DNA from 2 places in the Streptomyces sp. NPDC002676 genome. Region 2 is predicted to be linked to the other one. Evidence: riboswitches for the same ligand, from Rfam matches in the RefSeq annotation. Region 2 holds a riboswitch; the other holds the start of a gene.
What was found. A riboswitch is a leader RNA that binds a small molecule or an ion and turns the genes downstream of it on or off. The one in region 2 is predicted to bind glycine.
Positions count from the first base shown of each region.

Region 1: it holds a riboswitch for glycine, as region 2 does, so the genes downstream of both, gcvT (glycine cleavage system aminomethyltransferase GcvT) here and gcvP (aminomethyl-transferring glycine dehydrogenase) in region 2, are expected to answer to the same signal.

Region 1 is NZ_JBSFVT010000022.1:68,433-82,538, forward strand. Features, by position in the region: partial or broken gene ACWD3E_RS36590 (WYL domain-containing transcriptional regulator) at 1-305, opposite strand, end outside; gene ACWD3E_RS36595 (thioesterase family protein) at 330-1,193, opposite strand; gene ACWD3E_RS36600 (alpha/beta hydrolase) at 1,369-2,631, shown strand; gene ACWD3E_RS36605 (trimeric intracellular cation channel family protein) at 2,540-3,199, opposite strand; gene ACWD3E_RS36610 (ABC transporter ATP-binding protein) at 3,273-4,679, opposite strand; gene ACWD3E_RS36615 (ABC transporter ATP-binding protein) at 4,676-5,767, opposite strand; gene ACWD3E_RS36620 (ABC transporter permease) at 5,764-6,771, opposite strand; gene ACWD3E_RS36625 (ABC transporter substrate-binding protein) at 6,844-8,601, opposite strand; gene ACWD3E_RS36630 (ABC transporter permease) at 8,655-9,653, opposite strand; gene ACWD3E_RS36635 (enhanced serine sensitivity protein SseB C-terminal domain-containing protein) at 9,975-10,766, opposite strand; gene ACWD3E_RS36640 (enhanced serine sensitivity protein SseB) at 10,865-11,662, opposite strand; gene ACWD3E_RS36645 (AAA family ATPase) at 11,728-12,420, opposite strand; glycine riboswitch at 12,611-12,710, shown strand; glycine riboswitch at 12,711-12,823, shown strand; gene gcvT (glycine cleavage system aminomethyltransferase GcvT) at 12,862-13,980, shown strand.
Region 2 is NZ_JBSFVT010000006.1:7,148-21,253, reverse strand. Features, by position in the region: gene ACWD3E_RS18495 (amino acid transporter) at 1-1,336, shown strand, start outside; gene ACWD3E_RS18490 (DUF1707 SHOCT-like domain-containing protein) at 1,385-1,981, opposite strand; gene ACWD3E_RS18485 (TOBE domain-containing protein) at 2,105-2,500, shown strand; partial or broken gene ACWD3E_RS18480 (hypothetical protein) at 2,499-2,696, shown strand; gene ACWD3E_RS18475 (molybdopterin-dependent oxidoreductase) at 2,611-3,099, opposite strand; gene modA (molybdate ABC transporter substrate-binding protein) at 3,305-4,141, shown strand; gene modB (molybdate ABC transporter permease subunit) at 4,138-4,998, shown strand; gene ACWD3E_RS18460 (ABC transporter ATP-binding protein) at 5,040-6,125, shown strand; gene ACWD3E_RS18455 (TOBE domain-containing protein) at 6,154-6,573, shown strand; gene gcvP (aminomethyl-transferring glycine dehydrogenase) at 6,657-9,542, opposite strand; glycine riboswitch at 9,716-9,810, opposite strand; gene ACWD3E_RS18445 (PRC-barrel domain-containing protein) at 9,930-10,301, shown strand; gene ACWD3E_RS18440 (DNA polymerase IV) at 10,223-11,734, opposite strand; gene ACWD3E_RS18435 (MerR family transcriptional regulator) at 11,804-12,493, opposite strand; gene ACWD3E_RS18430 (bifunctional nuclease family protein) at 12,756-13,226, opposite strand; gene ftsR (transcriptional regulator FtsR) at 13,312-14,049, opposite strand; gene ACWD3E_RS18420 (FHA domain-containing protein) at 14,091-14,106, opposite strand, start outside.

The DNA.
Region 1 (14,106 bases), on a different contig from region 2:
CGGTCGCACGGAACCCGGACCGTGACCTCGATCCCGCTCTCGCGCTCCTCCACCCAGTGCCAGACCCCGGCCTTGCTGACCAGCCCGTACGGGTCCACGGTGTACGTCCGCAGGTCCCGCTCCCCGCTGCGGCGGTGGTGCAGCGTCTCCGATCGGCTCAGTGATCCCCAGTGTTACCAAGGGATGTGAGTCGATGGCCCACGCTCGGCGTACACGGGGACGCCGGAGGCCGACAGCGCCTCGATGTCCCGGTAGATGGTGCGGACCGACACCTCCAGCCGGTCGGCGAGTTCGTGCGCGGGGATTCTGCCGGACCGGCTACCGCCCGGTCAGCCGAGCCTGACGCGGGCGAGCTGCCGGGACTGGGCGACCAGGCGGTCCTGGCTGTCCCAGACCTCGGCGTCCTCCTCCAGGAAACCGCCGGCCAGGTTGCGCGTGGTGATCGACACGCGCAGCGGGCCGGGGGCCGGACGGTGGCGGACGTGGACGGTGAGTTCGACCGTCGGCACCCAGCCCATCAGACCGATCTCGAACGCGGTCGGCGGCAGCGCGTCCACCGCGAGGAGCAGCGAGAGCGGGTCGGCGTCACGGCCGTCGGCCAGGCCGAACCAGGCGCGCATCTCGCCCTTGCCGGAGGGCGCGCCGAGCGCCCAGCCGAGGGTGGCGGGGTCGAGCTTGAGCATCAGCCGGTCGGCGATGGCCGAGCTGCCCGGCACCGGAGCCGGTGAGTCGTCGGGGCCGAAGCACTGCTCCAGCGGCGGGATCGCGGGCGGCAGGGCCGTCGTACGGACGTCGTCGGGGAGGGTGGAGAGGTCGCCGTAGGAGGCGAGGACGCGGATGCGCTCGACCTCGTTGCCCGCGTCGTCGTACTGGAAGAGCGAGGCCTGGCCCGTGGAGAGGGTGCGGCCGGTGCGGACCTGCTCGGTGCGGATCACCGCGGGGCCGGGCTGGGAGGCGGTCAGATAGTGCGCGGAGATGGTGAAGGGGTCCGGGTGCGGGAGCGCGTCCGCGAGGGCCCGGCCGAGCACGGCCAGCAGATAGCCGCCGTTCACCGCGCTGATGATGGTCCAGCCGGCCGAGAGGTCGATGTCGTAGACGCCCGGCTCGCGACGGGTGACCGCCGTGTCGCGGTCGAACTCGCTGTCGCCGATCACGGCCCGCGACGGGGAGGGGGCGGAAGCTGCTTCTGGCATGCCTGAACCGTACAACAGGAAATTACTAAGCGGTAGCTTTCTAGGTTGCGGCGGAATGGCGAGATACGGTCACCCGCCCGACCGGATCCCGCCTCCGGGTGAGATCCCGGCAATTTCTCGGTAAGTGTCCGGACACGTCCACAACCCAGGGCGCCCCATCGCCCTCTATGGGGACATGAGCCTCACCGGGACTCCGTTCCTCTACACGACGATCGTGCTGTCCGTCGTCGCCCTCATACTGCCGCTCGTGCTCTGGTCGAGGATGCGCGGGCCCCGGCCACTGCGCGCCGTGGCCCGGGTGCTGATGCTGCTGTTCGCCCAGGGCACGGCGGTCACCCTGGTCTTCGTGCTGGTCAACAACCAGAACAACCTGTACGACAACTGGGCCGACCTGCTCGGTACCGGCAACCATGTCCAGCAGGCGGCGAACCTCGGCCAGGACGGAACCGGCGGGATAGCGGTAAAGCGGCTGCCCAAGGTCAAGCAGGACCTCAAGGCAGCCGACGGGCCCGGCATGCACGCGGCCGGCGGGGTGCGCGTCACCCAGCTCAAGGGCCGGGTCTCGGGCGTGAACGCCGAGGTCTACGTGTGGCTGCCGCCGCAGTACAACCAACCGGCCTACCGCCACAAGAAGTTCCCGGTGGTGGAACTGCTGCCGGGCTACCCGGGCTCCGCGAAGGCCTGGTTCGGCTCGTTGAAGGCGCACGAGCAGCTGCTGCCGCTGATGAAGAGCGGCCGGGTGGCGCCCTTCATCATGGTCGCGCCGCGCACCAACCTGCTGGCGGGCGTCGACACCGGCTGCGCCAACATCCCCGGCCAGGTCAACGCCGACAGCTGGCTCAGCATCGACGTGCCGAAGATGGTCACGGACAACTTCCGGGCCGTGCCGGCGCCCTCGGGCTGGGCGGTGGCCGGGTACTCGGCGGGCGCGCACTGCGCGGTCAAGCTGGCCGTGGCCCACCCCGACCGCTACCGGGCCGCGGTGAGCCTGTCCGGCTACAACGACCCGATCGGCGAGCGGAACTCCCTCGCGGCGCAGAACCCCGCGCTGCGCGCCGCGAACAACCCGTACCTGATCCTGCGGAAGGCATCGGTGCCGCCGCGGATCGCGCTGTACATCTCCGGCGAGGCCGGTGACGGCTACCAGGCCGGCGTGGCGCTGGAGTCCATCGCCAAGGCGCCGACGACCGTGCACGTGGTGTTCCTGCCGCGCAGCGCGGGCGGCCACAACATGGCGCTGTGGCGGCCCCAGGTCACCACGGTCTTCCGCTGGCTGACGCTCCAGATGGGCCAGGCCCACGCCCCGGGGCACGACCGGTCGGTGGTCGGGATCGGCGGCGCCGGGACTACTCCTCGGTCACGGTCGACCGGCGGTTCCACGCACGCGGCGCTCGCCAGTGGAACCGCATCGCAAGCAGGCGCAGGACGAAGGCCGTGACGGCCGCGAGCCCGCTCGTGAACGGGGTCAGCGCGTCGTAACGGATGCACAGCACCACCATGGTGGCGCCGACGATCGCTGGGACCGCGTACAGGTCGCGGTCCCAGCGCAGCAGCGAGGGAACCTCGTTGGCGAGCACGTCACGCAGCACACCGCCGCCGACCGCGGTGGCGAGGCCGAGGGTCGCGGACGCGGTCAGGTTGAGGCCGTAGCTGTACGCCTTCGTCGTACCGCTCACACAGAACAGGCCGAGGCCGGCCGCGTCGAAGACCAGCACCGCCGCCTGGATGCGCTCCACGTGCGGGTGCAGGAAGAAGACGACGAGCGCGGCGAACAGGGGGGTCACGAAGTACCCGAGGTCCGTGAAGGCGGCCGGGGGGACGGCCCCGATGACCAGATCGCGGAACAGCCCCCCGCCCAGCGCGGTGACCTCGGCGAGTACGGCGATCCCGAAGACGTCGAAGTTCTTCCGGACGGCGAGCAGCGCGCCGGAGATCGCGAACACGAAGATGCCGATGACGTCGAGCGTGTGCTGGACGGAGGGGCTGAAGAGTTGCTGGAGCTGCACCCTGCCATTCTCACCCGTCAGGGGCCGTGAACCTTACAAAGCCAGGCCCCTGACGCGTGTGAGCTTCGGTGAGCTATTTGTCGTTCGACTCGCCCGACTTCTCGGCCGACTTGGTCGACGCGGCCGACTTGGCCGGTTCGTCCGATTCCGTGGACTCCGACGCCTCCTCCTCGGCAGCCTCCTCGGTGGCGGCTTCCTCCGCGGCGGGCTCCTCGGCCGGAGCCTCCTCCTCGGCGGCTTCCTCAGCGGCTTCCTCGGTGGCGGCGGCCTCGGCCGGAGCAACCTCCGCCGGGGCTTCCTCCTCGGTGGCCGCCTCCTCCGCCGGGGCCTCGGCCGCCGGAGCGGCGTCGGCGGCCGGAGCTTCCTCCGCCTCCGTCGCCGGCTTCTCCTCCAGGACCGCGTCCGGGACGAGTTCCGACGCCTCCTTCGCCGCCGACAGCAGGACCGTGTCCTGCGGGGCCTGGTCGGCGAAGTTCTCCGGGTGGTGGCAGGCGACCCGCTGGCCGGTCCTCAGCTCCAGGAGCTGCGGCTCGGTCGTCTTGCAGATCTGCGTCGCCTTCCAGCACCGGGTGTGGAAGCGGCAGCCCGACGGCGGGGCGATCGGCGAGGGGACGTCGCCGCGGAGCAGGATGCGCTCGCTCTTCGCGCCCCGGCGCTTCGGGTCCGGCACCGGCACCGCCGACATCAGCGCCTTGGTGTACGGGTGCATCGGCGCCTCGTACAGCGAGGTGCGGTCGGCGATTTCGACGATCTTGCCGAGGTACATGACCGCGATCCGGTCCGAGACGTGCCGGACGACGGAGAGGTCGTGCGCGATGATCACGTACGTCAGGCCGAGTTCCTGCTGGAGGTCGTCCATGAGGTTCACGACCTGCGCCTGGATCGACACGTCCAGCGCGGACACCGGCTCGTCGGCGACCACCAGCTTCGGCTTCAGGGCGAGCGCGCGGGCGATGCCGATGCGCTGGCGCTGACCGCCGGAGAACTCGTGCGGGTACCGGTTGTAGTGCTCGGGGCTCAGGCCGACCAGCTCCAGGAGGCGCTGGACCTCCTTCTTCACCCCGCCCTCGGGCTCCACGCCCTGCAGCCGGAAGGGCGCGGAGACGATGGAGCCGATGGTGTGCCGGGGGTTCAGGGAGCCGTACGGGTCCTGGAAGATCATCTGGATGTCGCGGCGCAGCGGGCGCATCTTCCCGGTGCTGAGCCGCGTGATGTCCTGACCCTCGAAGGTGATCTTGCCACCGGTCGGGTCCTGGAGACGGGTGATGACCCGGCCCATGGTCGACTTGCCGCAGCCCGACTCGCCGACGACGCCCAGGGTCTCGCCCTTGCGCACCTCGAAGTCGATGCCGTCGACCGCCTTCACGGCGCCCACCTGGCGCTGGAGGATGCCCTTCTTGATCGGGAAGTGCTTGGTCAGGTTCTCGACCTTGAGCAGCACCTCGCCATCGGCGACCTGGTTGTTCGTCGTCTCACTCACAGCTTCGGCGCAATCTCTTCGGTCCAGATCCGCTCACGGTCCTCGGCCGGGAGGTGGCAGGCGGACCAGTGCCCGGTGCTCACGATCTCCAGCTCGGGCCGCACCGTGCGGGTGACGTTCCCCTTGGGAATGTCCGCGTACGGGCAGCGCGGGTGGAAGGCGCAGCCCGAGGGGACGTTGATGAGGCTCGGCGGCTGGCCCTTGACCGGGATGAGCCGTTCGGAGGTCTCACGGTCGATGCGGGGCATGGAGCCGAGCAGGCCCCAGGTGTACGGATGCTGCGGCTTCTCGAAGACCTCGGCGGCGGAGCCGCGCTCCACGCACCGTCCGCCGTACATCACCAGGACGTCGTCGGCGATCTCGGCGACCACGCCCAGGTCGTGGGTGATCATGACGACCGCGGAGCCGAACTCCTTCTGCAGGTCGCGGATCAGGTCGAGGATCTGCGCCTGGACGGTCACGTCGAGGGCCGTGGTCGGCTCGTCCGCGATGAGCAGCTCGGGGTTGTTGACCAGTGCCATGGCGATCATGGCGCGCTGGCGCATACCGCCGGAGAACTCGTGCGGGTAGCCGTCGACGCGCTTGGCCGGCTCGGGGATGCCGACCCGGTCGAGCATCTCGATGGCCCGGGTGCGGGCCACCTTCTTGCTCACGTTGTGGTGGACCCGGTACGCCTCGACGATCTGGTCGCCGATCTTGTAGTACGGGTGCATCGCGGACAGCGGGTCCTGGAAGATCATGGACATCTCCCGGCCGCGGAGCTTGCGCACCTCGTCCGGGCTCGCGCCGACCAGTTCCTGGCCGGCCAGCCAGATCTCACCGGACATCTGCACGTTCTTGCCGCGGGCGCCGAGGCGGTGCAGGCCCATGATGGCGAGCGAGGTCACCGACTTGCCGGAGCCGGACTCGCCCACGATGGCGAGGGTCTTGCCCTTCTCCACCGAGAAGCTGAGCCCGTCGACGGACTTCACCAGACCGTCGTCGGTCGGGAAGTGCACCTTGAGGTCGCGGACCTCCAGGAAGGCTTCGGACGCCTTGCCGGCAGTGGGCTCCCCCACTGCGGCACCGGTCTTGGAGAGTTCGGTCACGAGAGCCTCACCCGCGGGTCGGCGGCGGCGTAAAGCACGTCCACCACAAGATTTGCGATCACGACGAAGAGGGCGGCGAGCAGGGTCACGCCGAGGATGGGGGGCAGGTCGTTGTCGTCGATGGCCTGCACCGCGAACTGGCCGACACCGTGGAACGAGAACACGGACTCGGTGATCACGGCACCGCCGAGCAGCAGGCCGAGGTCCATGCCGAAGACCGTGATGATCGGGGTCAGTGCCGCCCGCAGACCGTGCCGGGTGACGACGGTGCGCTCCCGCAGGCCCTTCGCGCGGGCGGTGCGGATGAAGTCCTCGCTCATCGTCTCCAGCATGCCCGAGCGGGTGAGCCGCGCGTAGATGGCGGAGTAGAGCAGGGCGAGCGAACACCACGCCGGGAAGAGGGTGTTGGCCCACTGCGCCGGGTTCTCGGTGAACGGGACGTACGTGCGGCCGAAGATCGGCCACTTGTAGGTGAAGAGCAGGATCGCCAGGTTGCCCGTGAAGAACATGGGCAGCGAGACACCGGCGAGCGCGACGCCCATGAAGGTGCGGTCGAAGACCGAGCGCGGCTTCAGCGCGGAGATGACACCGACGACGACACCCGAGAGCAGCCACAGGACGGCAGCACCGAGGGCCAGCGAGAGGGTCACCGGAAGGCGGGAGGTGAGCTGCGGCCAGACCGCTTCATGGGTCTTGAAGGAGTAGCCGAAGCAGGGTGCGTCGCAGTGCACCTTGGAGGGACCGACGTTGTAGTCGGCGCCGGCCACGATCCCCTTCACGAAGTGCCAGTACTGCGTGTAAACGGGCTGGTCGAGACCGAGGTTGTGCTTGACCGCGGCGATGTCCGCCTTCGAGGGGCTCTTGCCGATGTACTGCTGCGCCAGCTGGTCCGCCGTCTGGCCGGCGAGTCGCGGCAGCAGGAAGAAGATGGCGAAGGTGACCGCGGTGACGACCAGCAGCAGGATCACTGCTGCGAACGTCCGGCGGAGAATGTACGAGATCACGGGAGCCGGCGCTGGTGCCCGCGGGCCGCGAAGCCCGCGGGCACCAATGCCTTCACCTGCCTTCCGGGGCTGCTACTTCTTCGTGGTGCCGAGGTTGAGGTAGTCGTACTCACCGCTGAAGGCGGCCGTGGAGACCACGTTGGTGGCGTACGGCGAGCGGTACAGCAGGACCTTGAAGTAGGTCAGCGGGACGAGGACGGCGTCGTCCATCGTCTGCTTGTCGATCTGCGCGTACAGCTCGTTGCGCTTGGCGACGTCCTCGGAGGCGATCGCCGTACCGAGCAGGTCGTTGACCTTCTTGTTGTCGTACTGCGACAGGTTGGTGTTACCGGACTGGCTGATCGCCTTGCCGTTCAGGATCTGCTGCAGGAAGCCGTAGCCGGAGGGCCAGTCGGCACCCCACTGCATCATCTCCAGGCCGATGTTCTGCTTCACGGTGAACTTCGGCACACCCGCGTAGTCGGTGAAGTACTTACCCGACGGGTACTGCTTCAGGGTGGCGTTGATGCCGACCTTCTTCAGCGAGTTGATGATCGCCGTGGCGGCGTCGATCTCCTGCGGGCGGTCGGAACGCGCCGAGATGTTGGTGGAGATCGAGGACTTGCCGCAGGCCTTCAGCTGGTCCTTGGCCTTGGCGACGTCGCCCTTGCTGCCGGTGGTCGCGTAGGCGTCCGCCTTCTGGTAGCCGGTGATGTCCGGCGGCAGGACGGTGGAGGCGAGCTCACCGCGGATCGGGCCGCCCTCGGCCGTCTGCACGGAGACCTTGTCGATCGCGAACTGGACCGCCTTGCGGCAGGCCACGTTGTCGAACGGCTTCACCTTGGTGTTGATCGCCATGTAGACCAGGCGGCCACCGTAGGTGTTGTCGGTCGCGGCCTTGCCGTCGGCCGAGTTGATCAGCTGGGCCTGGGTGGAGGCCTGGACGCCGGAGCCCGCGAGGTCGACGGTGGCGTCGCCGGACTGGAGGTCCTTGTCGATCGTCTCCGGGTTGACCTTCAGGTTGACGACGATCTTGTCCGGCAGCTGCTTGCGCAGCGGGTCGGTCTTCGGGTCCCAGTTCTTGTTGCGGACGAGGACGGCCTGCTTGCCCTCTTCGTAGCTCTGGAACTGGTACGAGCCGGAGGACACGATGTGCTTGACGTAGTCGACGCCGTCGTCCTTGGCCTGCGGCACCGGAGCCGTCTGCGGCGCGGCGACCAGGTAGTCGAACTCCTGGAAGGCGCGGTTCAGGTGGAAGACGATCGTGTTGTCGTCGGGCGTCTGGATCGAGGACAGACCCTTGGCGCTCTTGTCCTTGTACGGACCCTTGTACTTGTCGCCGTCCTTCATGAACTGCTGGAAGTAGTTCGGGCCGAGCGAGAGCACGTCACGCGCGAAGTTGGAACGCTCGACGGCGTACTTGACGTCCTTCGAGGTGATCGGCGTGCCGTCCTGGTACTTCAGGCCCGTACGCAGCTTGTACGTCCAGGTCTTGCCGCCGTCGCTCGGGACGCCCTTGCTCGCGGCGAGGTCCGGGACGAGGGTGTTGCCCTTCTCGCCGGGGCCGGGGGCGAACGTCATCAGCGGGCGGGCGTACAGCCGGCTGAAGTTGTACATGTAGGCGTAGTACGTGTTGCCCGGGTCGAAGGAGTCCGGGACGTCCGACATCTCGTAGGTGACCGTGCCACCCTTCTTGTCGGACGCGTTGACGACACCGGTGGTCGCCGCGTTGGCGCCGGCTGCCTTCGGAGTGCCGTTGCCGTCCTTGTTGTCATCGGCCTTGCTGCAGCCTGCAAGCAGCAGGCTGGCGGAACCGATGGCCGCGATGGCGGCCAGCGCTGACCTTCGCATGATGGTCTGTTTCCCCTCCATGATCGGAAACTTGATGAACTCTCGGGAGCTGCCTAGCGGCTGCGGGGGTCGAGAGCGTCGCGGAGACCGTCGCCGAGCAGATTGAACGCCAGGACGGTGATGAAGATGGCGAGGCCCGGCACGATCATGTACTGGGGATCGACCTGGTAGTACGTGACGGCTTCCCGGAGCATGCCGCCCCAGGAGGCCTGCGGAGGCTGGATGCCCACGCCCAGGAAGCTCAGGGACGCCTCGAAGAGGATGTTGGTCGGGATGAGCAGCGTCGAGTAGACGATGATCGGGCCGACCAGGTTGGGCATCAGCTCCCGGAACAGGATGTACGGGCCCTTGGCGCCCAGGCCCCGGGAAGCGTCCACGAACTCGCGCTCCCTGAGGGCGAGGGTCTGGCCTCGCACGATGCGGCCCAGATAGGGCCAGTTGAAGAAGCCGATGACGAAGATCAGCACGCTCAGGTGGAGCGGCAGTCCGTTGAGGCCGAAGGCCCCGCCCTGCAGCGTCGCCGAGATGGCGATGGCGAAGAGCAGCAGCGGGAAGGCGAGGAAGATGTCCATCAGCCGGCTGATGATCGTGTCGACCCGGCCGCCGTAGTAGCCGGCGACGACACCCATGACCGCGCCGATCACGTTGGACAGGATCGTGGCGCCGAAGGCGACCACCAGCGACACCCAGGAGCCCTCCAGGACGCGGGTGGCGATGTCCCGGCCGAACTTCGGATCCACGCCCAGCGGGTGGTCCATGCTCATGCCGCCCCAGCCGCCCTTGGGCAGCGAGGTGTCGGGCACGATCAGGTCCTGGTGGAAGGCGTTGGGGTCGAGGCCGAACATGGCCTGGATGGGGCGCGAGAGGATCGCGAGGAGGATCAGCAGGATCACGATGACGCCGCCGACGACGGCGACTCTGTCCTTCTTGAACCGGGTCCAGGCGATCTGGCCCAGGGAACGACCCTCGATCTGCCCCTTACCGGCACCCTCCAGCACGGCCTCCGGCTGGGCCCCTGCTTCTGCCCCGGTGGTCTCGATCGGTGCGGTCACGGTGAGCGACCCCTCTCGCCGGTGGTGACCGGCCTGCGCCTGCCGCGGATTGCGGCTTTGTCGACTTGCCATCAGACACGGGGACCTCGGCCTCGCGTCTTGAGTGGGGAGTCTTCAGCGTGGCCACGATCACTCGCCAGAGCTGACGGCGAAAGTATGCGCAACCGTGATGCAGTGCAGGGGATTCCGTTATCCGAACAGGGGGTAACGACCGCCGAACACGGCAAAGTCGGGACACAGTGGGGGCAGAACGGCGAATTTGCACGGTTCGGCGGTGATTGGCCGCCGTTCTACGCGTATTGCGGGTCTGAGCGGCAGCCGTCAGTAGGAGCTGTGGGCGGGCGGGTAGCCGTACCCGGCAGCCGGAGCCTGCGGCGGAGCCGCCGCGTGGGCCTCACGGTCGTAGAACGGGCGGGCGTTGGCCCGCATCCACATCACGACCGGGTCGTGGTCGTCGGTCATCGCCACCGTCGACACGGGCAGCCCCTCCGGGACCGCCCCGACGGACTGCTGCATCATCCCGCGCACCGAGTCGACCGCGGCAGGCGAGGTGTCGTACACGTCCAGACCGAGGGCGAGGTACGGCTCCCCGAGCGCGGGCTGCACCCAGGCGCGGCGCAGCGAGCGGAGCGCCGGGGTGCGGTGGGCGTTCTGCGCGAGCAGCGCGTAGAACTGCGGGATCTCGATGCCGGGTTCCGACAGCCGCAGCGGGCCGGCGGGCTGGCGGTCCAGACCGGTGGCGATGCGGCGCAGGTCCGGCCAGGGGATGCCGACGCCACCGCCCTGGGCGTGCGGGTTGAGCCACAGCCCGTAGTGGTCGGGATAGAGCGTGCGGGCCACGTCAAGCGCGTCGACCACCTCGTACGAGCGGTTCCAGCCGCTGGCCGAGAGTTCCTGGGCGGAGGTGACGCAGGGGGCGTAGTGGAAGCCGCCGACCTCCATGTCGCCGTACTGGGCGTCCGGGGAGCCGGCCTGGCCGTGCCACAGGAGCATCCAGATCTGGCCGGAGGAGGGGGCGGCGAGGGCGCGCAGCAGTGCCTCGTAGGCGTCGTAGCGCCCGGGGGTGACCTGGCGCAGCGCCTGCGTCAAGCTCCCGCTGGGGGTCGCGCTCACCTGTCGTACCGGCCCTTCTGTGGTGTGCCCTGCGTTCGGAGACAGCTTAAGCGCCCAGGAGCTCGGGGCCTCGGGTTCGCGGGCCCCGCTCCCCTTTCTCAGTTGCCGTGCTCGTAGAAGGGGCGGACGTTCGCCTTCAGCCAGTCGCCCACCGGGTCTTCCGCCACGTCCAGGAGGACGAGGTTGACCGGCCACTGGACCGGGACCTTGCCGAGGGCTCGGCCCAGGGCTTCCAGGGGGCGGGTTCGCAGGTCGCCCTCCCACTGGGAGAGTTCCACGCCGACGAACATCACCGGGTCGCCCGTCTCGATGGCGGCCAGGCAGCGGCGGGCGGTGCGGACCACGCCCGTCCCGGCGAACTCGGCGCAGGCGGCCGAGAGGAAGTCGACCGGGTCGTCCTGCCAGTCGGGCTCAAAAAGGCGGACCCGGCCGCCGGTGCTGGGGCCGTCGAGCGGGGTGCGGCCCCCGCGGCAGAGTTCGGCCACCGCCTCCGGCGGGAGCGGGACACCCACCATGCCGCCGGGGTTGACGGCGATCCCCGCCTGCGGGGGCAGGCCGCGGGCGAACTCGACGGACGGGGCGATGGTGTACGACATGTGTGCGCCGACCGCCTGGCGGAGCTGTTCCTCGGAGCTGAACACCGGGACGAAGACCTGGCCGTCGAGCTCCAGCGTGGGCAGGTCCAGCGGGCCGGTGTCCGGGCCGCCGCCGTTGGGCAGCGGGACCCAGACGAAGCTGCGGCCCAGCACCTCGAGGATCCGGCCGGCCGCCGCGGGCACGCCGAGGGAGGCCGACAGCACCTCCTCCAGCTCGTTGCCGGGCCAGCCGCCGTGCGGCTGGGGGTGGGGGTGCGCCTGTGCCGGGAAGTCCGCGGGAATGTCCGCCGGGAAGTCCATCTGCCTACCGCCTGCTGGGAACCACTGCTGTGGCCCACAGGCTATCGGGTGCCTGTGACAGACCCTCACCCTGTGAACAGGATCCGCTCCAGGGCGTCCGCCGCGTCCCGGTCCAGCAGGAGCGCCGAGTCGCAGCCGCCGGGCAGTTCGCCGCGCTCCACCGCCCGCAGCAGCCGGGCCGTCGTACGGCGGTGGCGGCTGAAGGCGTACCGGGAGACACCCCGGCCGCGCTCGTGCTGGCCCGCGCGGGCCGTGTCCGGGGTGACGTCGAGGAGGAGCAGGTGCAGGGTGCCGCCGCGGCGGCGGGCGGCGCGGGCCAGCCAGCCCCGTACCCAGGGCTGGGTGCCGCAGTCGTGCACGACGACTCCCTCGCCGGTCCGCAGGGCGTGGCGCAGGGCGGCGAAGTGGGCGAGGCGGACCAGGGGGCGGTAGAGGGCGTAGGGCAGGACGCGGGGCAGGCGGGCGGCCCAGCGCGCGCGGGCGTCCTGGGAGTCGACGCGGCGGCCGGGGACCGCGCGGTGCATCAGGGTGGACTTGCCGCTGCCGGGCAGGCCGGTGAGCACGACCAGGTCGCGGGGGCCGAAGCGCAGGGTCCGCGGGCTGTGGCCGCCGCGCTCGCGCAGGTCGCGCACGACCGGGGCGGGGCGCTCGGCAGGGCGCCCCACGGCGCGGGCGGCACGGCGCTCGCGGGCCGGGGCGGAGGGCTGCCGCGGCACCGCGATGCCGCTGGTGGTGGCGTATGCCGACGTCCTGTTCACCGTGATCGTCCTCCCCTGTGGGCGCGGAGATCCCCCTGCCCGGTCTTCCTGCCCTTCGTATGTAAAGAAAAAGTAATGCGCGGTGTCCGGCGGTTCGGTGCGCGTACGGCCACAGGTCGGTTACAGATGGGGCCTGACGGTCGGGGGCCGGGCGTGCAATGATGTGCCCGCCAACTGCATACCGGCCGCTTGAATCCGCGCGGGAGAGTCCCCAGCAGTCGTCTCGCTGGGGCGCCGAAGGAGCAAGTCCCTCCCTTGAATCTCTCAGGCCCCGTTACCGCGCGGGCGAGGCACATCTGAAAAGCGGGCCGCTGTGACAGTGGCTCCACCCAAGGTGCAAGCCCTGATCGTCCCTGTGGCGGTTGCGGCGAACCTCTCAGGTTCCGATGACAGATGGGGAGGAACGACCTCGCCCGTCATGCCCTGGGAGACAACCGACCGATGAGCAGCACCGAACTCCGTCACACCGCGCTGGATGCCCTGCATCGCTCGCTCGGTGCGACGATGACCGACTTCGCCGGCTGGGACATGCCCCTGCGCTACGGCTCCGAGCGCGACGAGCACGTGGCCGTGCGGACCAAGGCCGGTCTCTTCGACCTCTCGCACATGGGCGAGATCACCGTGACCGGTGCCGAGGCCGCGGCCCTCCTGAACTTCGCCCTGGTCGGCAACATCGCCTCCGTCGGCGTCGGCCGCGCCCGCTACACCATGATCTGCCAGGCCGACGGCGGCATCCTGGACGACCTGATCGTCTACCGGCTCGCCGACACCGAGTACATGGTCGTGGCCAACGCCTCCAACGCCCAGGTCGTGCTGGACGCGCTGACCGAGCGCTCCGAGGGCTTCGACGCCGAGGTGCGCGACGACCGGGACGCGTACGCCCTGATCGCGGTCCAGGGTCCGGAGTCCCCCGGCATCCTGAAGTCGCTCACGGACGCCGACCTGGACGGTCTGAAGTACTACGCGGGCCTGCCCGGCACGGTCGCCGGCGTCCCCGCGCTGATCGCGCGCACCGGCTACACCGGCGAGGACGGCTTCGAGCTGTTCGTGAAGCCGGAGCACGCCGTGGAGCTGTGGCAGGCGCTGACCAAGGCGGGCGAGGGCGTCGGCCTGGTGCCGTGCGGCCTGTCCTGCCGGGACACGCTGCGCCTGGAGGCGGGCATGCCGCTGTACGGGCACGAGCTGACCACCTCGCTGACCCCCTTCGACGCCGGGCTCGGCCGTGTGGTCAAGTTCGAGAAGGAGGGCGACTTCGTGGGCCGCGAGGCGCTCACCGAGGCCGCCGCGCGCGCCGAGCAGAACCCGCCGCGCGTGCTGGTGGGCCTGATCGCCGAGGGCCGCCGGGTGCCGCGCGCCGGGTACGCCGTCGTCGCCGGCGGCGAGGTGATCGGCGAGGTCACCTCGGGCGCCCCCTCCCCCACCCTGGGCAAGCCGATCGCGATGGCCTACGTCGACGCGGCGCACGCGGCGCCGGGCACCGAGGGTGTCGGCGTGGACATCCGGGGCAGCCACGAGCCGTACGAGGTCGTGGCGCTGCCTTTCTACAAGCGGCAGAAGTAGACGAAGTAGACACTGGGCGCGGTCCGTCCGCGCGGTCCGTCCACGCGGCCTGTCCCCGTGACGTGACACTGCGCACATTTCGCCTGCTCAACGACGGTTCCGGCCGTCCCCCACTCATCAGCACAC
Region 2 (14,106 bases):
CGGCCTGTGGCACGTCATGACCGCCGGGCACGTGGTCACCGACTGGACCAGCGCCCTGACCGCCGAGCACGGCAACATCTTCGCCATGATCGGCGTGTCGCTGCTGGTCTTCCCGAAGCTCGCGCTCGGTCTGTCCGGCTTCGAGACCGGTGTCGCCGTCATGCCGCACGTCGAGGGCGACCCGGACGACACCGAGGAGAACCCGAAGGGTCGCATCCGGGACACCAAGAAGCTGCTGACGGCCGCCGCACTGATCATGAGCGTCTTCCTGATCGCCACGAGTTTCATCACGACGGTGCTCATCCCGGCGGACGAGTTCAAGGACGGCGGCAAGGCCAACGGCCGCGCGCTGGCGTACCTCTCGCACGAGTACCTCGGCGGCGCCTTCGGCACGGTCTACGACCTCTCGACCATCGCCATCCTGTGGTTCGCCGGCGCCTCCGCCATGGCCGGCCTGCTCAACCTGATGCCGCGCTACCTGCCCCGCTACGGCATGGCCCCGCACTGGGCCCGCGCCGTCCGCCCGATGGTGATCGTCTTCACCCTGGTCGCCTTCCTGGTCACCTGGCTCTTCGACGCCAACGTCGACGCGCAGGGCGGCGCCTACGCCACCGGCGTGCTGGTCCTCATGTCCTCCGCGGCGATCGCGGTGACCATCGCCGCCCGCAGGGCCGGGCAGCGCAACTGGACCATCGGCTTCGCGGTCGTCTCGGCCGTCCTGCTCTACGTCACTGTCGCCAATGTCATCGAGCGTCCGGACGGTGTGAAGATCGGTGCCTGCTTCATCGCGGGCATCATCCTGGTCTCGTTCCTGTCCCGGCTGGCCCGCGCCTTCGAGCTCCGCGTGACCAGCGTGACGCTCGACCCGATGGCGGAACGATTCATCCGAGACATGGCCAGCCGCAAGATGCGGTTCATCGCCAACGAGCCGGGCAGCCGGGACAAGGCCGAGTACCGGGACAAGATCGAGCAGATCCGCGCCGACAACGACATGCCCGAGCAGGAGGACTTCGTCTTCGTCGAGGTCACGGTCACCGACCCCTCCGAGTTCGAGGCGAGCCTGACCGTGCGCGGCGATGTCCTGCACGACCGCTACCGGGTGCTGACGCTGGAGCACTCCTCCATCTCCAACGCCCTGGCGGCCTTCCTCCTGCACGCCCGGGACATGACGGGCTGCACGCCGCACATCTACTTCGAGTGGACCGAGGGCAACCCGTTCGCCAACTTCCTGCGCTTCTTCCTCTTCGGACAGGGCGAGGTCGCCCCGGTCACCCGCGAGGTGCTCCGCGAGGCCGAACCGAACCGGGTACGCCGGCCGAGGGTGCACACGGGCTGAGTCCGGCCGCACGGTGAGACTGAGGGGGGCGATCCTGGATCGCTCCCCTCAGGCCGTTTCGCCCTTCCTCCCGAACCGCCGCCGCGCCGGACGCACCACCACCTGGCCGTAGCTCATCCGGCCGCGTATCTCCACGCGCAGTACGACCGGCGTCCGGGCGTCTTTGGCGCTACGGGTCTTGACCTGGCCGTAGTCGATCACCAGCGAGTCGGTGTCCACGACCACACCCGGACGCGTGAGCAGCCGCAGGGCGCCGGCGTGCAGGGACAGCTCGACGGTCAGAGTGTCGTGTGTGATCACCGCCCGGGAGAAGTCGAGCGTCACATCGCCCCAGGACGAGTCGATCTCCAGGCGCCGGGGCACGACCCAGCCGTCGGCACGCACCGTGGAGCTGGCCTTCTGCTCGATACGCGCGACGTCCCGCACCGGCGCGACGGCGGAGCCGTCGGGGAGGTCCGCCGTCAGCACGGCCAGCTCCCCGAGCGTGCGCGCGCAGAGCGCGGCGGCGACACGCTCGTCCAGTTCCTCGGCGGTGATCCGGCCGTCCCCCGCGGCACCCGACAGCACATCCACCACCCGGTCCCGGTCCGCGTGCGAGGCCCGCAGCCCGGACGGCTCGCCCGCACCCAGCAGTTCCACCGACATACCCTCACCCCGATCCAGACGCCCTCAGCAGGAGCACCAACGCACACTAAAGCTATATCGCGTTATACCCAACGGCCAACCCCATGTCCACGGTTCCCGGTTCTTGGTCCTATCGTGACCGGCATGCAGTCCTACACGATCGGCCAGGCGGCGCGGCTGCTCGGCGTGAGCCCGGACACCGCCCGACGCTGGGCCGACGCGGGCCGGGTGGCCACGCATCGCGACGAGGCCGGGCGACGGCTCATCGACGGCAAGGCCCTGGCCGCCTTCTCGGTCGAGCTGGCCAAGGCGGGCGGCGGCGAGGAGGACGCCTCCCACACCTCCGTCCGCAACGCCTTCCCCGGCATCGTCACCGCCATCAAGCTGGGCGACGTGGCCGCCCAGGTGGAGATCCAGGCGGGCCCGCACCGGCTGGTCTCCCTGCTGACCCGGGAGGCCGTGGAGGAACTGGGCCTGGAGGTCGGCATGGAGGCCACCGCGCGCGTGAAGTCCACGAACGTGCACATCGACCGCGCCTGAGCCGACCCACGCGATCGGCCCGAGGGGCGCCAAGTCGATGAGCGAGACCCCTTCAACCCCGTCGCCCCGGCCCTGACCCGACGCCCTGCGGGACGCGGCGGGCGTGCGGTTCACGGAGCTGCCGCTGACGCGCGCCCGGGTGTGGCCGGCGCTGCACCGCCGAAGCGGTAGCGCCCGTCCACCCGGATCGCCGTGATGCCGCTGATGTGGCGGGCCCCGCACCGGTCCTGAGGCAGCACCAGCTGGGGTCCGGCCGCGTCCAGCGCGGCGCCGTCCATGGTCACCGCGAGCAGGACCGGCGCGTGCGCGAAGTCCGGATCGATCTCGGCCCAGGACAGCACCGCGTGATGGCCGTCGATGCCGGTGACGGCAATGAGGAAGCGCAGCCGGTCCTTGCGCCGGGCCGGGTCGAACCCGGGTCCTGCGTCGGCGAGCACGTCGTACAGGCGCGGGCCGGCGAACCGGTGGTGCTGCATGCCGCTGGTCGCGCACTCGAAGCTGACGTCCACGCCGTGCTGCGGCCAGTGGAGCAGGTCCGGCACGGTCAGCCGGGCCGGCCGGGCCAGATCACCGGTGAGGGCGAGTTCCGCGAGTGTCATCTGGGACCACCTCCCGCAGCACCGTACCCCCGGCGGCACGCCGCACAAACGCACATGCAAGCTACAAGTCACAGTTCCGCAGCTCATGCGAAGTGACAAGAGACTTCCGCCTGGCAAATGCGGCAGTATCATCGCCGCATGGCCGGATCCCGGCCATGACAGGGCGCGACCGTTGTTCCACAGAACTTTGAGGAGTAGATCCGTGATGACCCGTTCCGCGCGCCGCACTCGGCGAATGCTGCAGCTGGCCGGTGCGGGAGCCGCCGCCCTGATGGCACTGAGCGCCTGCTCCTCGTCCGACAAGGCCGACAAGTCCGATGCGCCCAGCTCGTCCGCGAAGTCGGACGACTCGGCTGCCCCGAAGCTGTCCGGCACGGTCACCGTGTTCGCGGCGGCCTCCCTCAAGGAGAGCTTCACGACCCTCGGCCAGGAGTTCGAGAAGCAGCACCCGGGCACCAAGGTCAGCTTCAACTTCGGCGGCAGCGACACCCTGGCCGCGAACATCACCGGCGGTGCCCCGGCGGACGTCTTCGCCGCCGCGAGCCCCAAGACCATGAAGATCGTGACGGACAAGAGCGACGCGGTCGGCACCCCGACCACGTTCGTCCGCAACCAGCTGGAGATCGCCACCGTGCCGGGCAACCCGCACAAGGTGGCCTCGCTGAAGGACCTCACCAAGTCCGGCCTCAAGGTCGTCCTGTGCGACAAGACCGTGCCGTGCGGCGCCGCCGCGCAGAAGGCCCTGGACGCGAGCAAGCTCAAGCTGACCCCGGCCTCCTACGAGCAGGACGTCAAGAGCGCCCTGACGAAGGTGGAGCTGAAGGAGGCCGACGCCGCCGTCGTCTACAAGACCGATGTGAAGGCGGCGGGTGACAAGGTCCAGGGCGTGGAGTTCCCCGAGTCGGCCAACGCCATCAACGCCTACCCGATCGCCCAGCTGAAGAACGGACAGAACGCTGAGGCCGCCAAGGCGTTCATCGCACTCGTGCAGTCCCCGGCGGGCCAGAAGGTGCTGAGCGCGGCCGGATTCCTCAAGCCGTGACCTCGCTCCACAAGACGGGCGCCGCAGCCGACCCCCGCACGGGTCGGCCGCGGCGCCGCCGCGTCGGCACGGGGGGCCGGCGCGGCGTACCACTCCCGCTGCTGCTGCCCGGCGTGCTGGCCCTGGCGTTCCTGCTCCTGCCGCTCGTCGCGCTGCTGATCCGCGCCCCGTGGCGCAGCCTGCCGGACCAGCTGACCAGCACCGAGGTGTGGCAGGCGCTCCAGCTGTCCCTGGTCAGCGCCACGGCCGCGACCGCCGTGAGCCTTGTCCTGGGCGTGCCGCTGGCCTGGCTGCTGGCCCGCACCGATTTCCCCGGCCGGGGACTCGTGCGCGCCCTGGTGACCCTGCCGCTCGTGCTGCCGCCGGTGGTCGGCGGTGTGGCCCTGCTGCTGGCCCTCGGCCGCAACGGGGTCGTCGGCAAGTGGCTCGACTCCTGGTTCGGGATCACGCTGCCGTTCACCACCACCGGGGTCGTCGTCGCGGAGGCGTTCGTCGCGATGCCGTTCCTGGTCATCAGCGTCGAGGGCACCCTGCGCGCCGCCGACCCTCGCTACGAGGAGGCGGCCACGACGCTCGGCGCCTCCCGCTTCACCGCGTTCCGCCGCGTCACCCTGCCGCTGATCGCGCCCGGCGTGGCGGCGGGCGCCGTACTGGCCTGGGCTCGTGCGCTCGGCGAGTTCGGCGCGACGATCACGTTCGCGGGCAACTTCCCCGGCCGCACCCAGACCATGCCACTCGCGGTCTACCTCGCCCTGCAGAACGACCCCGAGGCGGCGATCTCCCTCAGCCTGGTCCTGCTGGCCGTGTCGATCGCGGTGCTGGCGGGGCTCAGGGACCGCTGGATGACGGGGGCGTGACGATGGCAGCCACCCCTGGGCGTGTGCGAACGTACGGACCCATGACCGACATCGACGCCCCCGAAGCCGATCGCCAGTCGGTGGGCGAAGAGGGGCTCCACGCCCGGCTCGTCGTCGAGCGCGGCTCGTTCCGGCTGGATGTGACGCTGACGGCCGCCCCCGGGGACGTGGTCGCGCTGCTCGGCCCGAACGGTGCCGGCAAGACCACCGCCCTGCGCGCCCTTGCCGGTCTGGCCCCGCTGACCGACGGCCATCTGCGACTCGACGGCACATCGCTGGAGCGCACCCCGCCGGAGTCCCGCCCGGTCGGCGTGGTCTTCCAGGACTACCTGCTCTTCCCGCATCTGTCCGCCCTGGACAACATCGCCTTCGGTCCGCGCTGCCAGGGGGTCGCCAAGGCCGAGGCCCGCGCCCAGGCCGCCGCGTGGCTGGACCGCATGGGCCTGGCCGAGCACGCGCACGCCAGGCCCCGGAGGCTCTCCGGCGGCCAGGCCCAGCGCGTCGCCCTCGCCCGCGCCCTGGCCACCCGGCCCCGGCTGCTGCTCCTGGACGAGCCGCTCGCGGCCCTGGACGCCCGTACCCGCCTGGAGGTCCGGGCCCAGCTCCGCCGCCACCTGGCCGAGTTCGAGGCGGTCGCCGTCCTGGTGACGCACGACCCGCTGGACGCCATGGTGCTCGCCGACCGGCTGGTGGTCATAGAGCACGGCCAAGTCGTGCAGGAGGGCAGCCCGTCCGGCATCGCCCGCCGTCCGCGCACCGACTACATCGCCCGGCTCGTCGGCCTCAACCTGTACCGGGGGCAGGCCGAGGGGCACACGGTACGGCTGGACGCCGGGCCCTCGATCACGACCACCGAGGAGCTGTCCGGGCCCGCCTTCGTCGCGTTTCCGCCCTCCGCGGTCACCCTGTTCCGGGACCGGCCCACCGGTGCCAGCGCCCGCAACCTGTGGCGTTGCGAGGTCGCGGGCCTGGAGATCCACGGCGACCAGATCCGCGCCGACCTCACCGGTGAACTCCCACTCGCCGCCGACCTCACCACGGTCGCCGCGGCCGAGCTGGACCTGCACCCGGGCGCAGCTGTCTGGGCGACGGTGAAGGCGACGCAGACCCACGCATACCCGGCCTGACCGGACATGCGCCCTACGGTGGGTGCCCATGACACTGAGCATCCGCAACCAGCTCCCCGGGACCGTCACCGGGGTCCAGGCCGGCGAGGTCATGGCCACGGTCAGGATCCGCCTGGACGGCGGGCAGGACCTCATGGCGGCCATCACCCTGGAGGCCGCCGAGCAGCTCGGCCTCGCCCCGGGCTCCCCCGTCCGCGCGCTGGTGAAGTCGACGGAGATCTCGCTCGCCACGAGCCGGCCCGAGGGCCTGTCGATCCGCAACCAGCTTCCCGGCGCGATCACCCGTCTCACGCACGGCGCGGCCATGACCTCGGTGAAGATCTCCGTGGCCGGGGGCGAACTCACGGCCGTGATCACCAAGGACGCGGCCACCGAGCTCGGGCTCTTCGTGGGCTCCGACGTGATCGCCCTGATCAAGTCGACCGAGGTGGCGCTGGCGGCGGCGTGAGAGTGCGGTCGTCGGCGACGGCACGAGAAACGGGAGAGCCCCGCCCGAATGCACGGGCGGGGCTCTCACTCACCGGGACTCGCTCAGTCCTCGTACGCGTCCAGCGGCGGGCAGGAGCAGACCAGGTTGCGGTCACCGAAGGCCTGGTCGATGCGGCGCACCGGCGGCCAGTACTTGTCGGCGGCCGAGACACCGGCCGGGAAGACGGCCTCGTCGCGGCTGTAGGCGTGCTTCCACTCCCCGCCGAGCGCGGCGGCGGTGTGCGGGGCGCCGTGGAGCGGGTTGTCCTCCGCGGGCCACTCGCCGGCGCCGACCTTCTCGATCTCCGCGCGGATGGCGATCATCGCGTCGCAGAAACGGTCGAGCTCGGTGATGTCCTCGGACTCGGTCGGCTCGATCATCAGCGTGCCGGCCACCGGGAAGGACATCGTCGGCGCGTGGAAGCCGTAGTCGATGAGGCGCTTGGCCACGTCGTCCACGGTGACGCCCGTCGCCTTGGTCAGCGGGCGCAGGTCGATGATGCACTCGTGCGCGACCAGGCCGCCGGGGCCGGTGTAGAGCACCGGGTAGTGCGGCTCCAGGCGCTTGGCGACGTAGTTGGCGGAGAGCACGGCCACCTGCGTGGCCCGCTTCAGACCCTCGCCGCCCATCAGGCGGACGTACGCCCAGGAGATGGGCAGGATGCCCGCGGAGCCCCACGGCGCCGCCGAGATCGGCCCGACGCCCGTCTCCGGACCGGCGGCCGGCTGGAGCGGGTGGTTGGGCAGGTACGGCGCCAGGTGCGAGCGGACCGCGACCGGGCCGACGCCGGGGCCGCCGCCGCCGTGCGGGATGCAGAAGGTCTTGTGCAGGTTCAGGTGCGAGACGTCACCGCCGAAGTGGCCCGGCTTGGCGAGGCCGACCAGGGCGTTGAGGTTCGCGCCGTCGACGTACACCTGGCCGCCCGCCTCGTGGACCTGGGCGCAGATGTCGGCGACGTGCTCCTCGAACACGCCGTGCGTGGACGGGTAGGTGATCATGAGCACGGCCAGCTCGTCGCGGTACTGCTCGATCTTGGCGCGCAGGTCCTCGACGTCGACCTCGCCGTCCTCGGCGGTCTTGACGACGACGACCTTCATGCCCGCCATCACGGCGCTGGCGGCGTTGGTGCCGTGCGCGGAGGACGGAATCAGGCAGATGGTGCGCTGCTCGTCGCCGTTCGCGCGGTGGTAGCCGCGCACCGCGAGCAGACCGGCCAGCTCGCCCTGCGAACCGGCGTTCGGCTGGAGGGAGACCTTGTCGTAGCCGGTGACCTCGGCGAGACGTTCCTCCAGCTCACGGATGAGCGTGAGGTAGCCCGCGGCCTGCTCGGCCGGCGCGAAGGGGTGCAGCTGGCCGAACTCGGGCCAGGTGACCGGCTCCATCTCCGTGGTCGCGTTGAGCTTCATGGTGCAGGAGCCCAGCGGGATCATGCCGCGGTCGAGCGCGTAGTCGCGGTCGGACAGCTTGCGCAGGTAGCGCAGCATCGCGGTCTCGGAGCGGTGCTGCTGGAAGACCGGGTGGGTCAGGTAGTCGTCGGTGCGCAGCAGCGCCCCGGGCAGCGTGTCCACGGCCGCCGCGTCCAGCGCCTCGACGTCGCCGTCGATACCGAAGGCGGCCCAGACGGCACCCAGCTGGGCGCGCGTGGTGGTCTCGTCGCAGGCCATGGAGACGTGGTCGGCGTCGACCAGGCGCAGGTTGACACCGTTCCGCTCGGCGGCGGCGACGACCTCGGCGGCCTTGCCGGGCACGCGCGCGGTGAGGGTGTCGAAGTAGGCGCCGTGCACGAGCTCGACACCGCCGGCCGTCAGGCCCGCGGCCAGGACGGTGGCGTAGCGGTGGGTGCGGCGCGCGATGGTCTTCAGGCCCTCCGGGCCGTGGTAGACGGCGTACATGCCGGCCATCACGGCGAGCAGCACCTGCGCGGTGCAGATGTTGCTCGTGGCCTTCTCTCGGCGGATGTGCTGCTCACGGGTCTGCAGGGCCAGGCGGTAGGCCTTGTTGCCGTCGGCGTCGACGGAGACACCCACGAGGCGGCCGGGCAGGCTGCGCGCGAACTTCTCCTGCACGGCCATGTAGCCCGCGTGCGGACCGCCGAAGCCCATCGGGACACCGAAGCGCTGGGTGGTGCCGACCGCGATGTCCGCGCCCAGCTCGCCGGGCGAGGTCAGCAGGGTCAGCGCGAGCAGGTCGGCGGCGACGGTGACGAGAGCGCCCAGCTCGTGCGCCTGGTCGATGACCGGCTTGATGTCCCGTACGGCACCGGAGGCGCCCGGGTACTGGATGAGGACGCCGTTGATCTCGCGGTCGGCGATGTCGGCCGGGATGCCCTCGCTCAGGTCGGCGACGACGACCTCGATGCCGGTCGGCTCGGCGCGCGTCTCGATGACGGCGATCGTCTGCGGCAGCGCGTCCGCGTCGACCAGGAACAGGCCCTTCTTGTTCTTGCCCATGCGCCGGGAGAGCGCCAGCGCCTCGGCGGCGGCGGTGCCCTCGTCCAGGAGGGAGGCGCCGGAGGTCGGCAGGCCGGTGAGTTCGGCGACCACCGTCTGGAAGTTCAGCAGGGCCTCCAGGCGGCCCTGGGAGATCTCCGGCTGGTACGGCGTGTACGCCGTGTACCAGGCCGGGTTCTCCATGACGTTGCGCAGGATGACGGGGGGCGTGAAGGTGCCGTAGTAGCCCAGGCCGATCATGGAGCCGAGAACCTGGTTGCGGTCGGCGAGCTCACGCAGCTCGGCGAGCACCTCGGCCTCGGTCCGGGCCTCCGGCAGATCCAGGGCTTCGGCGTTCTTGATCACATCCGGCACCGCGGCGGCGGTCAGCTCGTCGAGGGAACCGTAGCCGACCTGCGCGAGCATCTTGGCCCGCGCCTCCTGGTCGGGCCCGATGTGACGCTGCTCGAAGGGGATACCCGCTTCGAGCTCGGACAGCGGAACGTGGTGGGCGGTCATTGCGGAGGCCTCCTGGTCTGACGCGACCTTCGAGGGCACCACGACACGGGTGCCCGGACGGCCTCCCCCTCTGTCATCTCAACCTGAGAGCTTCACCGGGCGCCCGAGGACGCCGGCTTTCACCGTCGGTGAGGGCGGATACCGTGGGCATCCGCCCTGCTTTCCAGAGTGACCTCGTCCGTGCGGTACGTGAGCCTGAGAGATTCCGGGGAGGATTTGCTCCTTCGGCGCCTCCGACGTGGTCGGAGGACTCTCCCGCGCGGGGTCAGCAGCCGCTGTCAGCGTACCAGCGAGGTCAACGCCCGGGCCTTCGAGTGGCCGCCTCGTTGAATGTGCTCTTTTGTAGTGCTTACGGATGAGTTGCGACCAAGTGGAGGGAGAGGGACCGTGCAGACCGATATCGATCCGCGCAACCTGATCGGCCGCAAGGCGTTCGACCGAAATGGGACCAAAATCGGCACCGTCGACGAGGTGTATCTCGACGACGCGACGGGCGTGCCCGAGTGGGCTGCCATACGAACAGGCCTGTTCTCCAGGGATGCGTTCGTCCCGCTGGAGCCGAGCGAGCTGGTCGAGGGCACGCTTCAGGTGCCGTTCGAACGGAGCCTGATCAAGGACGCCCCCGACTTCGGCGTGGGCCGCCACCTCTCCCCCGAACAGGAACTCCAGCTCTACCACCACTACGGTCTGGATGTAGGGGCGCCTCCGGCGCTTCCCGACCACGACTTCGGAAAGCTGGCCGGCTCGGAGGAGGCCTGAGGTTGCGTGTGCCGCTCCGTCTGCTTCTCCGAGTGCTTCTCCATGTGCTTGTCCGTCTGTCTCTCCTGTCTCTCCTGTCTCTCCTGTCTCTCCGCGTCCCCAATTTCCGGCACCAGCGGCAGCGGGTCCGCCGGTTCCAGATCGAGGTCGTCGACCCGGAAGGTCCGCACGCGGCCCGGCTCCGAGTACGGCGTCTCGAAACGTACGGTGACCCGCCCCAGGCCGCTGCCCTGCACCCAGCCGTGGCCGTAGGCGGCGTGCCGTATGTCGTGCCCGGCGCTCCAGTGCCGCTCGGCGGGCTCCGGCTCCTCCTCGGCGGCCTCGGGCGCGGCCTGTTCCGGAGCCTCGGCGGCCAGCTCGCCCGCGGCCTGGGCGAACAGGTCCTCCTGGGTGTAGTCGGCGAGCCCGGACACACCGACCCCCAGCAGCCGTACACCGCCCGTGGTGTCCACGGACTCCAGCAGCCGCGCCGCCGCCTCCCGGATCACGGCAGGGTCGTCCGTGGGCCCCCTGAGCGTCTCGGAGCGGGTCAGCGTCGAGAAGTCGTACCGCCGCACCTTCAGCACGATGGTCCGCCCCGACAGCCCGGCCCCGCGCAGCCGCCCCACACACCGGTCGGCGAGCCGCCGCACTTCCAGGCCGACCCGCAGCCGGTCGTGGATGTCCACGTCATAGGTGTCCTCCACCGACACCGACTTGGTCTCCCGCTCGGCGACGACGGGCCGGTCGTCGCGCGCCAGCGCCATGGCGTACAACGCGTGCCCGTGGGCCTTGCCCAGCAGCCGTACGAGTTCGTCCTCGCCCGCCTCGGCCAGTTCCTCGACCGTGGTGATCCCGGCGCGCCGCAGATGGTCCCCGGTGGCCGGCCCGACCCCTGGCAGGGTCCGCACCGACATCGGCCCGAGGAGCGCGCGTTCCGACCCCGGCTCGATGAGCACGAGCCCGTCGGGCTTGGCCTGCTCGGAGGCGATCTTCGCGAGCATCTTGGAGGCGGCGAGTCCCACCGAGCCGGTCAGCCCCGTGACCGCCCGGATGTCCGCGCGCAGCTTCGCTCCGGCCAGCCGCGCCGACTCCTCGTCCCAGGCCGCTCCCCCGGCCTCCAGGTCCACGAACGCCTCGTCCAGGCTCAGCGGCTCCACCAGCGGCGAGAGCTCCCGCAGCAGGGCCATCACCTGGTCGCTGACCGACCGGTAGAGGCCGAAGCGCGGCACGAGATACGCCGCGTTCGGCGCCAGCCGGCGGGCCTGGGCCATGGGCATCGCCGAGTGCACCCCGAAGACCCGGGCCTCGTACGACGCGGTGGCCACCACCCCGCGCGGCCCGAGCCCGCCCACGATCACGGCTTTCCCGCGCAGGCTCGGCTTGGAGGCCTGCTCCACCGAGGCGAAGAAGGCATCCATGTCGAGATGCAGGATCGTGGGCGCGTTTCTCACAACTCCGATGCTGCACCACGGCACTGACAACGCCATGGCGCCGGAGGGCTCCGCCGCGGACCCCGGGGCTCAGACCGCCCGGTTGCGGCGCCGCGCCAGCTCGTCCGCGGGGTTGTGGCCGACGAGGGTCTCGCCGGTGTCGATGCGCTCCCCGTGCAGCTGGGAGAGCGCGCTCTCCACATCCCGCCACACCACGCCCACGGCGATGCCGAAGATGCCCTGACCGCCCTGGAGCAGGGCGTGGACCTCGTCCGGCGAGGTGCACTCGTACACCGTGGCACCGTCGCTCATCAGGGTCATGCGCTCAAGGTCCCGGAAACCGCGCTCCCGGAGGTGCTGGACGGCCGTACGGATGTTCTGCAGCGACACCCCGGTGTCCAGGAACCGCTTGACGATCTTCAGAACGACGACGTCCCGGAAGCTGTACAGACGCTGCGTACCCGACCCGTGGGCGGGCCGCACGCTCGGCTCGACCAGGCCGGTGCGGGCCCAGTAGTCGAGCTGCCGATACGTGATGCCGGCCGCCGCGCAGGCCGTGGGCCCGCGGTAGCCGATCTGCTCGGACTCGGAAGACATGGACGCCACCCCTCCGCCGCTCAGCACCGCTGTCGGCCGCTGCGGAGCGTGATCGACCGCGCTGTCGGGCTGGGGGTACCCCCTGCTCGAACGCAGCTGAGAGCTTGGGGGAGGGTACGGACCGCTCTCCCCGAAACCGCGTCCGGGGGCACCCCCAGCCGTACCGTCGCCGCTGGTTCTCACGCCGACCTCCGTCCTTGACCTGCCTTCTCGACGGTAGGCAGTCACCAGGGGTGCGTCAACGATCGCCACACTCGGCACGCCGAGTGATAATCACCCTAGGAGTGGTTTCCCGTGTCCCACCGCGGGGAAAGGCTAGCCGAATGCCTGCGCGGGTATCCGTAGGACGCTCTCAATGGCCGGTGGCAATTGCCACGACTCCGGCCGCGGCAGCCTTCTTCGACCGGCCCGCGAACTCGCTGGTCCGGCGGGCCGGCCGCGGGTCTCACTGGGTGGTGCCGAAGTCCTCGGGCGAGATCTGGTCGAGGAACTCGCGGAACTTCTCCACCTCGTCCTCCTGCTCGTCCGGAATCGCGATGCCCGCGTCGTCCAGCACCGTGTCACTGCCGTAGATCGGCGTTCCGGTGCGCAGGGCCAGTGCTATGGCATCGGAGGGACGGGCGCTCACCTCGACTCCGCTGGCGAAGACCAGCTCCGCGTAGAAGACGCCTTCGCGCAGATCGGTGATCCGTACTTCGGTCAGCTCCTGGCCGACGGCCTCCAGCACGTCCTTGAACAGGTCGTGGGTCAGCGGTCGCGCGGGGGCCATGCCCTGCTGAGCGAAGGCGATCGCCGTCGCCTCCCCCGGCCCGATCCAGATGGGGAGGTAGCGGTCGCCCCCCACTTCGCGCAGGAGCACGATCGGTTGGTTAGAGGGCATTTCGACCCGGACACCTACGACATCGAGCTCGTTCACACAGCAACCCTAGGCCGTGCCCGGGACGTTTGGGTAGTCGGGCCGGGAACAGGTGCCCGATCGGGAGGCCGGGACGCCCCGCCGCTCAGGGCAGCCGCAGCCCGAGAGCGGTCTGCACGAGGGCCGTGTGCAGCCTGACGGTGAGCGCCGCCAGCTCCTTCGCGCGGGCCTCGGCATGGGCCCTGGTCTGCGGGTTCCGGTGGCGCTTCAGCGGGGCCACCACCTGATCGACGAGCCCCGCCTCCCGGTCGGCGGCGGCCTTCATCACCCGCAGATGGCGCGGCCCGATCCCGAAACGGCCCAGTTCCGCCACGAGGGACGCCACGGTGACGGCCTCGGCGTCGTACGCCCCGTCGGCGAGCGGAGCGATGAGCCCGTACGCCTCCCACTCCTCGAGGTCGCCCTCCTCGATCTCCGCCGCCGCCAGCAGCTGGGCCCGCCCGACCCGGGCAACGGTGGGCCCCTCGGCCGGCTCCCCCGGATCGTCCTTGGTGCGCTGGCGTCCCACCAGAGGCAGCGAGACGTCCTCGCCGCGCTCCATGGCCTCCAGGTACTCACGGATGACCTTGAGCGGCAGATAGTGGTCCCGCTGCATCCTCAGAACGTGGCCGAGGCGCTCGACGTCCCCGGCGCTGAACTTGCGGTACCCGGACGGGGTCCGCTGCGGCTCGATGAGCCCCTCCGACTCCAGGAAGCGGATCTTGGAGATGGTGACTTCGGGGAACTCGTCGCGCAGCGCGTGCAGCACCGCGCCGATGCTCATCAGCCCACTGTCCGTGGCGGCGGTACCGCTCCCGGTACCGCCGCTCGGTGTTTGAAGCATGGACCTTCCCTGGGGTCCCCCCGGACAGGGTCCGGAGGAGGTCAGATGCTCTGCCGG